DNA from 2 places in the Microbacterium sp. No. 7 genome. Region 1 is predicted to be linked to the other one. Evidence: predicted binding sites of a transcription regulator. Region 1 holds the regulator's gene; the other holds the start of a gene.
The links. Region 1 encodes HspR, which represses chaperone genes until heat shock. Its sites were predicted from a motif close to AAGTTGAGTCNNNNNGACTCAACTT; they were not measured.
Positions count from the first base shown of each region.

Region 1 (6,602 bases):
CGGGCAGCAGCCGCATCGCGCGCACGAGCGTCTCGACGTTCTTGTAGGGCATGAACGAGCCCATGTACACGAGGTTCTCGGCGCCGCCGACCACGGAGGCCCCGGTGTCGGCGAGCCGCTGCGGCGCGTTCGGCACCACGACGACCGGCCGCATCGTGAGCCGCACGCGCGCGAACTCGCGGGCGCTCGTCTCGCTCACGGTCGCCACCGTGTCGGCGGCGTTCAGCACCAGCCGCTGCGGCGCGTACGAGAGGTGGAACAGCCGCCATCCGAGCCGCACGTGCCAGGGCAGGTCGCGCGGCGGCGTGCGGTGCCGGTAGTAGATCGTGTCGTGCAGCGTGAGGATCAGCCGGAACCGGCGCCCGAGCGATCCGATCGTCTGCATCGGCGAGAACACCGCGTCGGGCCGGTGCCGGTTCAGCATCAGCGCCGTGAGCGGCTCGCGCAGCGCCGTCGGCCGGTGGATGCGCAGCACGCGCGCCCCCGCGGGCAGCAGCGCCCGCTGCGCGTCGTCGCAGATCAGGAAGACGACCTGCACGCCGCGGGCGGGCGCCTCGGCGTGCACCGCGGCGGCGAGCTCCGCCGAGTAGCGGCTGATCCCGTCGTGGAAGTCCGTGCGGATGTAGCGGGCGTCGAACAGCAGCCGCATCACACCGGCTCGCCGCGGTACAGCTTCTCGAAGGTGTCGAGCGTGCGCTCGATGTCGTGGATCTCGATGCCGTCGAGCGAGGCCCGCTGCATCCGCCGGTACTCCTCGGGGGATGCCGTGAGCACGCGCCGCAGCTTGTCGGCGAGCTCGTCGACGTTGCCGGGCTCGAAGAGGTAGCCGTTCTCGCCGTCCTGCACGAGGTGCGGCAGCGCGACGGCGTCCGCCGCGACGACGGGGAGGCCGGATGCCATGGCCTCCATCGTCGCGATCGACTGCAGCTCCGCGATCGAGGCGATCGCGAACACGTCGGCCTTGGCGTACGTCGCGCGCAGCTGCTCCTCCGAGATGCGCCCGTGGAAGAACACCCGCTCCTGCAGGCCGAGCCGGGCCACCCACTGCTCGAGGTTGCGCTGCTGGTCGCCGCCGCCGACGATGTCGAACACGATGTCGAGCTCGGACGCGAGCTTCGCGACCGCCTGCAGCGTCACCTCGACGTGCTTCTCGGTCGTGAGACGCCCGACGAACAGCACGCGGCGGCGCGGCCGCTCGGTGAGGTCGGGCGCGTAGTTGCGCTTGTCGATGCCGCAGCTGATGGGGATGACGCCGTGGATGTCGATCGTCTGCTCGAGGAAGTCGGCGGCGCGGCGCGTGGGCGTCGTGACGGCGCGCGACATGTCGAAGGTGCGCTTCGCGTCGTCCCAGGCGAGCTTGATCGCGACCTTGTCGAGCAGCGGCGGCAGGGTCGTGAAGTCGATGACGTTCTCGGCCATCACGTGGTTGGTCGCGACGACGGGGATGCCGCGGCGATGCGCGATGCGCGTGAGCCCGCGGCCGATCACGATGTGCGACTGGCTGTGCACGACGTCGGGCTGCACGGCGTCGAGCACGCGGCGCGCGTAGTGCTTGCTCATCCACGGCAGCACGAAGCGCAGCCAGTCGTGCGGGTACCAGCGCCAGCCGGGCAGGCGGTGCACCGTGAGCGGCTGCCCCTCGATGAGCTCGGTGAACACGCCGTGGTTGCCGTGCGTGACGCTCGGCGTGACCACGTGCACCTCGTGGCCGCGGGCCGCGAGCCCGGCGGACAGGCGCTCCGCGAAGCGCGCAGCGCCGTTGACATCGGGGCTGAACGTGTCGGCGGCCATCACGATCTTCAGCGAAGCGGGAGACGGCGCGGAGTCGGTCACGGGGTACGGGGCCTATCTGTGCGTGCGGGGGGCGGCGCACGGTCAGCGCCGCGGGCGAGTCTACCCGAGCGCGTCGGCGACGCCCGGGAGGGCAAGCTGCCAATATGGGCGCATGCCCGTTGCCGACTGGACAGTCCCCCCGCCGACCCCCGTGCTGCGAGAGGCGGGAGAGGCGGCGCGCAAGACGACGCCGCGCCGGCTCCTGGCCGAGCTCGAGACGTCGGGGCGCGACCCCCTCGGCATCCTCGACGCGCAGAACGCGACGCGCCTGCCCGAGCTCGTGCCGCTGCGCGTCGAGCGCATGTCGGCGAGCCCGTTCGCCTTCTACCGGGGCACCGCGGCGCTCATGGCCGCCGATCTCGCGCGCGGGCCGAGCACCGGCATCCAGGTCGCCTCCTGCGGTGACGCGCACGTCGCCAACTTCGGCTTCTACGCCTCGCCGCAGCGCACGCTCGTGTTCGACCTGAACGACTTCGACGAGTCGGCGTGGGCGCCCTTCGAGTGGGACCTGAAGCGTCTCGTGACGAGCATCGTCATCGCGGGCCAGGCGACGGGCCGCGACGAGACCGTGACCCGCCGGGCCGCGCACGCGACGGTGCACACCTACGCGCGCGCGATGCAGGCCGCGAACGCCGCGACGCCGCTGCAGCGCTACTTCGCGCACTTCGACGCCGACAGCGGCATCGGTCCGCACGACGACGGCTCGCGCGAGGTCGTGCAGGCGGCGATGAAGGGCGCCGCCAAGCGCACGGGCGAGCGCGCGGCGCGCAAGCTCACCGAGCGCGGCGACGACGGACGCCTGCGGTTCATCGAGCAGCCGCCCACGATGGTGCACGCCGACGAGCGGGTGCGGGATGCCGTGGACGACGTCGTCGCGGCCTACATGGCCTCGACGCGGGTGGACGTGCGGCTCGTGCTGAGCCACTACTCGGTCTCCGACACGGCACGGCGCGTGGTGGGCGTCGGCAGCGTCGGCACGCGCTGCTACATCTCGGTGCTCGAGGACGGCGACGGCCGGGCGCTGCTGCTGCAGACCAAGGAGGCGGGATGCAGCGTGCTCATCGAGCACGGCGGATGCCCGCAGCCGCCGTCGCTGCTCGAGCACATCGACGCGAACGGCGAGGGCGGCCGGGTCGTGGCGCTGCAGCGGATCCTGCAGGGCGTGTCGGACCCGTTCCTCGGCTACCTGCGGCGCGACGGCTTCGACTACTACGTGCGGCAGTTCCGCGACATGAAGTACGGCATCGACGTCGAACAGCTCGGCGACGGCCCCTTCCACCGCTACGCGCTCGCGTGCGCGGCCGTGCTCGCGCGGGCGCACGCGCAGTCGCCGCGCGCCGGCGAGGTCGTCGGCTACCTGGGCGGCGGCCGCCGCGCCGCGGCCGCGGTCGTCGACTGGTCGTACGCCTACGCCGACCTCTCCCGCGCCGACTACGACGCCTTCGTCGCGGCGTATCGCCCCGCTGGTTGAGGAGCCGCCGTGCCCCACCCCGCTGGTTGAGTAGCCGCCGCAGGCGGCGTATCGAAACCCGTGTAACGCACCGTGAGAAGGGTCTCGATACGCTCGCGGCTCCGCCGCGAGCACTCGACCAGCGGGAATGAGACGCACCCACACGCCCGACCCACACTCCCGCTGGTTGAGTAGCCGCCGCAGGCGGCGTATCGAAACCCATGTAACGCACCGTTAGAGGGGTCTCGATACGCTCGCGGCTCCGCCGCGAGCACTCGACCAGCAGGAGGGGAAGGCGGTTCCGCCGCGGGCGGCGTATCGATCAGAGGGAGGGAGGGATGCCGCGGTGTCGTCAGTCGTCCTGCGGGTGGGGGCGCCACAGCACGACCTCGGTCGCGCGACGCACGCGGGTCCCCTGGCGCAGCGTGACGACGGCGCCCGAGGCGCCCGCGGCGAACACGCGCGCACCGCGCCGCTGGTCGATCTCGTCGCGCAGCTGCTGCTCGAGCTCGCCGACGCGCGCACGCAGCGCGCGCACGTGGTTCTCCAGCTCGATGATCCGCGAGATCGCGGGCAGGCTCACGCCCTCGGCCGACATCGCGGCGACCTCGCGCAACTGCTTGACGTGCCGCAGCGAGTACCGTCGCGACCCGCCCTGCGTGCGCGCGGGCACGACGAGGCCGAGGCGGTCGTACTGACGGAGGGTCTGCGGATGCATCCCGGCGAGCTCCGCCGCCGCCGCGATCGCGAAGATCGGCGTCTCCTCGTCGATGTCGTCCGGCATCCGGCTCACCTCCGTCTCTCCCGCCGCCGCTACTCGCGCGCCTTCGCCATGAGGTCGGCGCGCGGGTTCTCCTTGGGCTCGACCGCGTGGTACTGCTCCAGCGCCTCGCGCGCACGGCCCTCCAGGTGCGACGGCACGACCACCTGCACCTCGGCGAGCAGGTCGCCCGTGCCCTTGGCCGACTGCACGCCCCGGCCCTTGACCCGCAGCACGCGTCCCGACGGGGTGCCGGGCGCGACGCGCAGCTTCACGGGGTCGCCGCCCAGCGTCGGCACCTCGATCGTCGCGCCGAGCGCCGCCTCGGTGAACGTCACGGGAACCGTCACGCGCAGGTTCAGCCCGTCGCGCGTGAACACCGCGTGCGGACGCACCGCGACGGTCACCACGACGTCGCCGGCCTCGCCGCCGTCGGGCGACGGACGCCCGCGGCCGCGCAGCCGGATCTTCTGCCCGTCGGCGACCCCCGCGGGGATCTTCACCTTGAACGGCTTGCCCTCGGCGCCCTGCAGGGTGATCGTGTCGCCCTTCACGGCCGTCGCGAAGTCGATCGTCGTGCGCGCGGTGACGTCGGCGCCGCGCTGCGGGCCGCCGTAGCCGCGGAAGCCGCCGGTCGGCTGGCCGAAGCGCCCCGACCCGAAGCCGCCGCCCTGCTGCTGCCCGAACATCGCGAAGATGTCCTCGAAGTCGGGCTGCCCGCCGCTGCTGCGCGTCGTGAAGCGGCTGAAGACGTCCTCGAAGCCGCCCGTGCCCTGGCCGCCCGCGGTGAACCGGGGCGCGCCGGCGCCCATCGCACGGATCTGGTCGTACTCCTCGCGCTGCTCCTTGTCGGAGAGCACCGAGTACGCCTCGCTGATCTCCTTGAACTTCGCCTCGGCGACGGGGTCGCCCTGCGTCGAGTCGGGGTGGTACTTGCGCGCGAGCTTGCGATAGGTCTTCTTCAGCTCGGCGTCGGTGACGTTCTTGTCGACCCCGAGCACCTTGTAGAAGTCCCTATCGAACCAGTCCTGGCTGGCCATGTGTCTCCTTCTGACTACTCGGCGGCGACGGCCACGACGACCTTCGCGGGGCGCAGCTCGATCGCACCGAGCCGGTACCCCACCTCGACGACCTCGAGGATCGTCGGGGTCTCGGCACCGGGGGTGGGCACCTGCACGATCGCCTCGTGCTGCAGCGGGTCGAACACCTCGCCCGCCGCGCCGTAGCGCTCCACGCCGAGGCGCGCCACGACGGCGCGCAGCTTCTCGGCGATCGCCAGCAGGGCCGAGCCCTCCGCGAGGTCGCCGTGCTTCTCGGCGCGGTCGAGGTCGTCGAGCACGGGCAGCAGGCCCGAGGCCACCGAGCCCTTGGCGCGCTCGATCTCGATCTCGCGCTGCTCCTCGGTGCGCCGGCGGTAGTTGGCGTACTCCGCCTGCACGCGCTTCAGGTCGAGCAGCAGGTCGGGGTTCTCGGCGTCCACGACGGCGGCCTCGTCGGTCTGCTCCGTGCCGAGGATGTCCTCGATCGTGAGCTCGTCGTCGCCTGCGGCGTCCTCCTGCAGGTCGGGGTCGGGGCGGGCCGCCTCATCGGCGGCCGCCTCCGACCCCTCACCACCGGGGACCTCGTTCTCGTCGAAGTCCTTGTCGGTCATAACTACTTCTTCTCGTCCTCGTCCTCGACGACCTCGGCGTCGACGACGTCCTCATCCGATGCCGGCTGCTCGCCCGCGGGCTGCTCGTCAGCGGCATCCGCCGACGCCTGACCCGCCGCGTAGAGCGCCTCGCCGATCTTGCCCTGCGACTGGCTCAGCTTGTCGAAGGCGTCCTTGACCGTGTCGTCGTTGTCGCCGGCGAGCGCCGTCTTGAGCGCGTCGACGTCGGCCTGCACCTCGGTCTTGATGTTCTCGGGCAGCTTGTCCTCGTTCTCCTTGAGCAGCTTCTCGACGGAGTAGGCGAGGGTCTCGGCCTGGTTGCGCGTGTCCTGCGCCTCGCGGCGCTTCTTGTCCTCGGCGGCGTGCTCCTCGGCCTCGCGCACCATGCGGTCGATGTCCTCCTTGGGCAGCGACGAGCCGCCCGTGATCGTCATCGACTGCTCCTTGCCGGTGCCCTTGTCCTTCGCTGACACGTGCACGATGCCGTTCGCGTCGATGTCGAAGGTGACCTCGATCTGCGGGATGCCGCGGGGCGCCGGCGCGATGCCGGTGAGCTCGAACGTGCCGAGCGGCTTGTTGTCGCGCGTGAACTCGCGCTCGCCCTGGAAGACCTGGATCGCGACCGACGGCTGGTTGTCGTCGGCGGTCGTGAACGTCTCGCTGCGCTTGGTCGGGATGGCCGTGTTGCGCTCGATGAGCTTGGTCATGATGCCGCCCTTGGTCTCGATGCCGAGGCTCAGGGGGGTCACGTCGATGAGCAGCACGTCCTTGCGCTCGCCCTTCAGCACACCGGCCTGCAGCGCGGCGCCGACGGCGACGACCTCATCGGGGTTGACGCCCTTGTTGGGCTCCTTGCCGCCCGTGAGCTGCTTGACGAGCTCGGTGACCTGCGGCATGCGGGTCGAGCC
Region 1 covers NZ_CP012697.1:485,068-491,669, reverse strand. The annotation lists gene AOA12_RS02195 (glycosyltransferase family 4 protein) at 1-649, opposite strand, end outside; gene AOA12_RS02190 (glycosyltransferase) at 649-1,833, opposite strand; gene AOA12_RS02185 (DUF2252 domain-containing protein) at 1,946-3,304, shown strand; gene AOA12_RS02180 (heat shock protein transcriptional repressor HspR) at 3,636-4,067, opposite strand; gene AOA12_RS02175 (DnaJ C-terminal domain-containing protein) at 4,097-5,083, opposite strand; gene AOA12_RS02170 (nucleotide exchange factor GrpE) at 5,098-5,694, opposite strand; gene dnaK (molecular chaperone DnaK) at 5,697-6,602, opposite strand, start outside.

Region 2 (6,602 bases), 1.3 Mb from region 1:
GACGCTCAACACCGTGGAGAACCTCGCGCTCGAGCGCGGCTTCACGACCGGGGCGATGGGCCGCATCGACTGGACCGGCGAGCGGCGCCGCGCCCGCGAGGTCATGCAGCGGCTCGGCGTCGACCTCGACGTGACCGTGCCGATCGCCGCGCTCAGCCCCGCCGAGCGCACGATGGTCGCGATCGCGCGGGCGCTGCAGGACTGGGACGACGCGCAGTTCACCGTGCTCGTGCTCGACGAGCCGACCGCCTCGCTCGCCCGCGAGGAGGCCGACCGGCTCTACGCGATCGTGGCGGGCGTCGCCTCGCGCGGCGCGGGCGTGCTGCTCGTCACGCACCACCTCGACGAGGTCGTGCGCGTCGCCGACCGCTACACGGTGCTCCGCGACGGGGCCGCGGTCGCCGGGGGGCTCGTCGCCGACGTCGACGAGGACCGGCTCGTCGAGAAGATCATCGGCCGCAGCGTCGAGCGCTTCTACGCCGAGCTGCCGACGCCGACGGGCGACGTCGTGCTGCGCGTCGACGGGCTCTCCGCAGGGCCGGTCGGCCCCGTGTCGTTCGAGGTGAAGGCCGGAGAGGTCGTCGGCATCGCGGGCCTCGACGGATCGGGACGCGAGGCCGTCGCGAGCCTGCTCTCGGGCGCGAGCGACGTGGATGCCGGCGTCGTCGAGGTGCGCGGCCGTGCCGTGCCGCCCGGCGACGTGCGCGCCGCGATGCGCGCCGGCGTCGTGCTGCTGCCGGCCGACCGCAAGCTGAAGGGCGTCGTCGGCGAGCTGAGCGTGCGCGAGAACCTGCTGATGTCGCGGTACGCCGACGTGCGCCGGGGATGGCGGGGGGCCTTCGCGATCCGCCGGCGGTCGGAGCGCATGACGGTCGACCGCTGGCTCGAGGCGCTCGAGGTGCGCCCCGCGACGCCCGAGTCGATGGTCGGCGCGTTCAGCGGCGGCAACCAGCAGAAGGTCGTGCTGTCGCGCGTGCTGCGGCTCGGGCCGCGGGTGCTCGTGCTCGACGAGCCGACGCAGGGCGTCGACATCGGCGCCCGCGCGAAGATCTACGAGCAGATCGCCGAGGCCGCCCGCGGCGGGGCCGCGATCGTGCTGTGCTCCAGCACCGACGAGGAGCTCGCGAACGAGTGCGACCGCGTGCTCGTGATGCGCGGCGGCCGCATCGCGGCGACGCTGTCCGGCTCCGACCTCACCGAAGACGCCATCACCACCGAATGCCTGCGGCCCCGCGACGCGGCCCCCGCGGGCGACGCGGCCCAGACGGGCGACGCCGCCCAGACCGAAGAGGACCCCTCATGACCACCACCGCAGCCGCACCGAACCGGTGGCTCCGGCTTCTCGGACCGCGCAACATCAGCGCCGTCTACCTGCTGATCGTCATGGTCGTGTTCGCGATCATCGTGATCCCGAACCTGTTCCTGCAGTCGACGACCCTGCTCTCGATCGTCGACAACGGCACGATGACGGCGCTCCTCGCGGTCGCCCTCACGCTGCCGCTCGCGACGGGCGTCTACGACCTCTCGGTCGGCACGCTCGTCGCGTTCTCGGGGGTCGTGACCGCGGTCGTCCAGACCGGCCTGGGCGTGCCGCTGCCGATCGCCATCGCCGTCAGCATCCTCGCGGGACTGCTCAGCGGGCTGCTCATCGGACTCGTCAACGCCTTCCTGGTCGTGCGCCTGCGCATCTTCTCGCTCATCGCGACGCTCGGCATGAACTCGGTGCTCATCGGCCTCACGACGGCGGTGAGCGGGAACCGCACGATCGCGGGACTGAGCGACGAGTTCAAGGCGCTCGTGAACACGCAGGTGTTCGGCAGCATCACGCTCGGGCCGGTCTACCTGCTGATCATCACGATCGTGCTCTGGTTCGTGCTCGAGCACACCCCCGTGGGCCGGTACCTGTACGCGACGGGCGGCAACCCCGACGCCGCCCGCCTCGCGGGCGTGGCCACGGCGCGGTACGTCACGCTCGCGCTCGTGCTGTGCGGCGGCATCGCCGCGTTCGCGGGCATCGTGCTGGCCGCCCGCACGGGCGGCGCGTCGCTGGCCGGCGGCCCCGGGTTCCTGCTGCCCGCGTTCGCGGCGGCCTTCCTCGGCGCGACGCAGTTCAAGAACGGCCGGTTCAACGTGTGGGGCACCGTGCTCGCGGTCTACACGCTGGAGACCGGCTCGAAGATCCTCTACCTGTGGACCCAGGCCGGCTGGCTGTCGAACATCTTCTACGGCCTCGTGCTCATCGTCGCCGTCGGCATCGCGTCGTCCCGCGGCCGCCGGCGGCCCGGCATCCGGCGGCCCGGCATCCGTCGTCGACGCGCGGCGCCCGCCGAGGAGGCGCCGGCCCCGGCGTGAGGCGAGGCGGCTGGTGCGCCGCCCCTCACGATCGTGGGCAGTCGTGGTCGCGTCCCGGTGCATGACGCGACCACGGCTGCCCACTTCTTCGCGCGGCTCCGCGCGCCCGCCCCGCCGGTGGGCGGGTACGGCCGGATGCCGACGTCCGAGGCGGCCACGAGTGCCCACGTTTCGTGGGTTGGGCAGGTTGTGGGCGGGCGTGGTCGGGTGCGGATGGGTGAGGCGGCCACGAGTGCCCACTGTTTCGGCGGGGCGGCGTGCGGCCTCGGCGGGGTGGCGCCGCGGGATCGTGGGCGCTTGTGGTCGGATGCGGGCGGGTGGGGCGGCGACGAGTGTCCACTTCTCGCGCGGTGGGCGAAGTCGTGGGCGCTTGTGGGTGGATGCGGGTGCCTGAAGCGGCGACGAGTGTCCACTGTTTCGGCGGCGCGGCGTGCGGCTTCGGCGGGGTGACGCCGCAGGATCGTGGGCAGTTGTGGTCGGATGCGGGCGGGTAAGGCGGCCACGAGTGTCCGCTTCTCGTGGGGTGGGCGAAGCCGTGGGCGCTTGTGGTCGGGTGCGGGCGCGCGAGGCGGCGACGAGTGTCCATAGGCTTGCGGCCTGGGATCGTGGGCGCTTGTGGTCGGATGCGGGTGCCCGAGGCGGCTACGAGTGTCCGCTTCTCGTGGGGTGGGCGACGTCGTGGGCGCTTGTGGTCGGATGTCGGCGCGCGAAGCGGCCACGAGTGTCCACTGTTTCAGCGGGACGGCGCGGGCGGTGCCGAGCGGCGCCGAGCCGGGCCGGGCCGGGCCGCGCGGCCGCGCGGGCGGTCAGGGGCGCCAGCCGCGGCGGAGCAGGACGGCGCGGAGGATCTCGGGGGCGCGCGGGGCGTGGCCGCGGATGTGGGCGCCGGTGAGGCGCACGACCTCCCAGCCGTCGGCGACGTAGGCGGCGTGCTTCTCGATGTCGCGGGACCATTGTGCGCGGCTCGTGCGGTGGTGATCGCCCTCGACCTCGACGATCGTGCGGTGCCGGCGGTGCAGCGCGTCGGCGATGCCGAGCAGCCGACCCGTGGCGTCGTGCACCTCGACGTCGAGCTCGAACGCGGGGAGTCCCGCTCCGACGGCTCCGAGGCGCCAGTCGGTCTCGAGCGGCGACGCGCTTCCCACGCGGATGTGCTCCAGCGCCCCGAGCAGCTTCGTGCGGTGACGCCGCTGCGGGGCCTCCGCCGCTCGGCGCAGCTGCGCGGGAGTGGCGAGCTGGAGTCCGGGCTGACGCCGCCCGCGATCATCGCGGGGCACGTGCACGACGGCATCCCCGAGGCGCACGAGGGCGGGCACGTCGAGCTCGCGGGCCAGGAGCGCCCAGGTCGCCGCGGGCGAGCTGATGCGGAGGCCCGCGTGCACGCGCACGGGCGCGAGCGCGGGCGTCGTCCGGATGCCGCGGACGCCCCGTGCGCGCGGCGACCGCGCCGGCAGGTGCGCGCCGACGTCGATGGGCGCATCGCCTCCGGCGATGCCCTCGCCCGCGAGCTCCTCGCCGTCGAGACGCTCGAGCGGGAGCCCGTGGAGCGCGAGCGCGAAGCGGCCCGTGAAGAAGCAGTGCGGGCGCATCACGGCGGCGTACGCGCGCGCCCGCCGCAGCGCCGCCGCGCGCACCCTGTCGCGATGATCGGCGTCGGCCTCCCGGATGCCGGGGAGCCCGGCCTCGGCCGGACGCGTGCGCACGCCGCGGTGCGGCGCCCCGAGGTCGCGGGCGCGCAGCCGCCGTCTGCTGACGCCGGCGTCGAGCGCCGCGGCGCATGTGAAGGCGTCGCCGAGATCGGAGGGGAGCGGGGCGGGAGGAACGGGCATCCCCTCACTGTCCCGGGCCGCGGCGCCGGCCGGAGCGCGGCGGGGACGATCCGTGGACAGTCGGGCGAGATCGTCGCCTGGGGACGAGGAGTCGGGCGCGTGTTCGCCGTGCGCGAAGCGTTGGCACTCTCGGGGTGAGAGTGCTAATCTGAATGCAGTTGAGCCGACATGACTCAACTTTGAGACCTACAAGGAATCCCTGACCGTAAGGAGAGACCATGGCCACGTACGACCCCTTCCGTGAGCTGAACCGTTTCGCTTCGAGCCTGCTCGACGCGCCGCGCGGTCCCCGCCGCATGCCGATGGACCTGTACCGCGACGGCGACCACTACGTGCTGAGCGCCGACCTTCCCGGCATCGACCCGGGCTCGGTCGACATCGACGTCGACGGCCAGCTGCTCACGATCCGCGCCGAGCGCACGCTGCCGGAGGGCGAGGGCGTGAAGTGGATCACGCGCGAGCGCGAGGCCGCGAGCTTCCTGCGCCAGCTCAACCTCGGCCAGGGGATCGACACCGACGGCATCGCCGCGACCTACAGCAACGGCGTGCTCACCGTGACGATCCCCGTGAGCGAGAAGGCCAAGCCCCGCAAGGTCGAGGTCGTCGCCGAGGGCGGCGCCCCCACCATCCGCGCCCACGAGAGCACCGACGGCCCGCAGCCGATCGAGCACTGATCGCCGCGGCCTGCCGGCCCCGCCCGAACCGCCCCGCGTCCGCCCGGACCGGGGCGGTTCGCCGTCTGAGGGGTATCGACACCGGCATCCGCGGGGAGAATAATGCGGCGCGTGACGACAACCTCAGCGGCGGTCTCCATCCGCGGGCTGCGCGTGCGACGCGGCCGCCGGCTCGTGTTCGACGGCCTCGACCTCGATCTGCCGGCGGGCCGCATCACGGGCCTGCTCGGGCCGAGCGGCGGCGGCAAGACCACGCTCATGCGCGCGATCGTCGGCGTGCAGAGAACCGCCGGCGGCGCCGTCGCCGTGCTGGGCGAGGAAGCGGGGTCGCCGCCGCTGCGCCGCCGCGTCGCGTACGACACGCAGGGCGCCTCGGTCTACGACGACCTCACCGTGGCGCAGAACCTCGCCTACTTCGCCCGGCTGCTCGGCGCGCCGGCGCGCGAGGTCGATGCCGTCGTCTCCGACGTCGGCCTGACCGGGCACGAGGGGCAGCTCGTCGGCTCGCTCTCGGGAGGCCAGCGCGGGCGCGTGTCGCTCGCCGCCGCGATGCTCGGGCGTCCCGAGCTCGTCGTGCTCGACGAGCCGACCGTCGGCCTCGACCCCGTGCTGCGCGAGAGCCTGTGGGCGCTGTTCCGGCGGCTCGCCGAGCGCGGCGCGACGCTGCTCGTGTCGAGCCACGTCATGGACGAGGCGCTGCGCTGCGACGAGATCGTGCTCGTGCGCGACGGCCGCGTGCTCGCCCAGACCACGCCGCGAGGGCTGCTCGAGTCGACGGGCGCCGGCGACCCCGACACCGCCTTCCTGCGGCTCGTGGATGCCGGGCCGCCCGCCGAGCCCGTCCCTGCCGAGATCGTCGCCGCCGAGCCCGTCGCTGCGGCGGCCGATGCTGCCGCGCCGGATGCCGTGGATCCCGCCGCTGCGGAGCCGGATGCCGCGGTGCCCGCCGCCGCGGGGCCGGAGCGCGGCGCGGCCGGCGCGGCTCCCGCCGGCCGCGACACCGGGGGAGGCGCCGCCATGACCGCGTCGCGCACCCTCGCGACCGCCGGGCGCGTGCTGCGCCAGCTCGGACACGACCACCGCTCGGTCGCGCTCATGCTCGTGGCGCCCAGCCTGCTCGTGGGGCTGTTCGCGTGGCTGTTCGTCGACCAGCCCGGCGTGTTCGACCGGCTCGGCGGCCCGATCCTCGCGCTGTTCCCGTTCGTGGTGATGTTCCTCGTGACGTCGATCACGACGCTCCGCGAGCGGCGTTCGGGCACGCTCGAGCGGCTCATGACGACACCCCTCGGCAAGGCCGAGCTCATCCTCGGCTACGCCCTCGCCTTCGGGGTGATGGCGGCGCTGCAGGCCGTCGTGACCGTCGCGTTCGCGGTGGGCGTGTGCGGGCTGTCGGTGGAGGGGCCGCTGTGGCAGCTGGGGCTCGTCGCCGTGGTCGACGCGGTCCTCGGCACCGCCCTCGGGCTGCTCGCGAGCGCCTTCGCGCGCACGGAGTTCCAGGCGGTGCAGTTCATGCCCGTGCTGGTGATCCCGCAGATCCTGCTCGGCGGGCTGTTCATGCCGCGGCACGACATGCCCGACGCGCTCGCCGCCCTCAGCGACGTGCTGCCGCTGAGCCACGCGATCGACGCCGTCGCCGCCGTCGTGGCGGGCGACGAGGGATGGGACCTGTACGGGCCGCTCGCGATCGTCGCGGCGTTCGCCGTGGCATCCCTCGTGATCGCGTCGCTCACGCTGCGCCGCCGCACGC
Region 2 covers NZ_CP012697.1:3,741,273-3,747,874, reverse strand. The annotation lists gene AOA12_RS17420 (sugar ABC transporter ATP-binding protein) at 1-1,303, shown strand, start outside; gene AOA12_RS17415 (ABC transporter permease) at 1,300-2,352, shown strand; gene AOA12_RS17410 (hypothetical protein) at 3,159-4,181, opposite strand; gene AOA12_RS17405 (Hsp20/alpha crystallin family protein) at 4,400-4,855, shown strand; partial or broken gene AOA12_RS23675 (ABC transporter ATP-binding protein) at 4,958-5,524, shown strand; gene AOA12_RS23670 (ABC transporter permease) at 5,873-6,602, shown strand, end outside.
Region 2: the regulator HspR is predicted to act here: its motif matches at 4,337-4,361, upstream of AOA12_RS17405 (Hsp20/alpha crystallin family protein).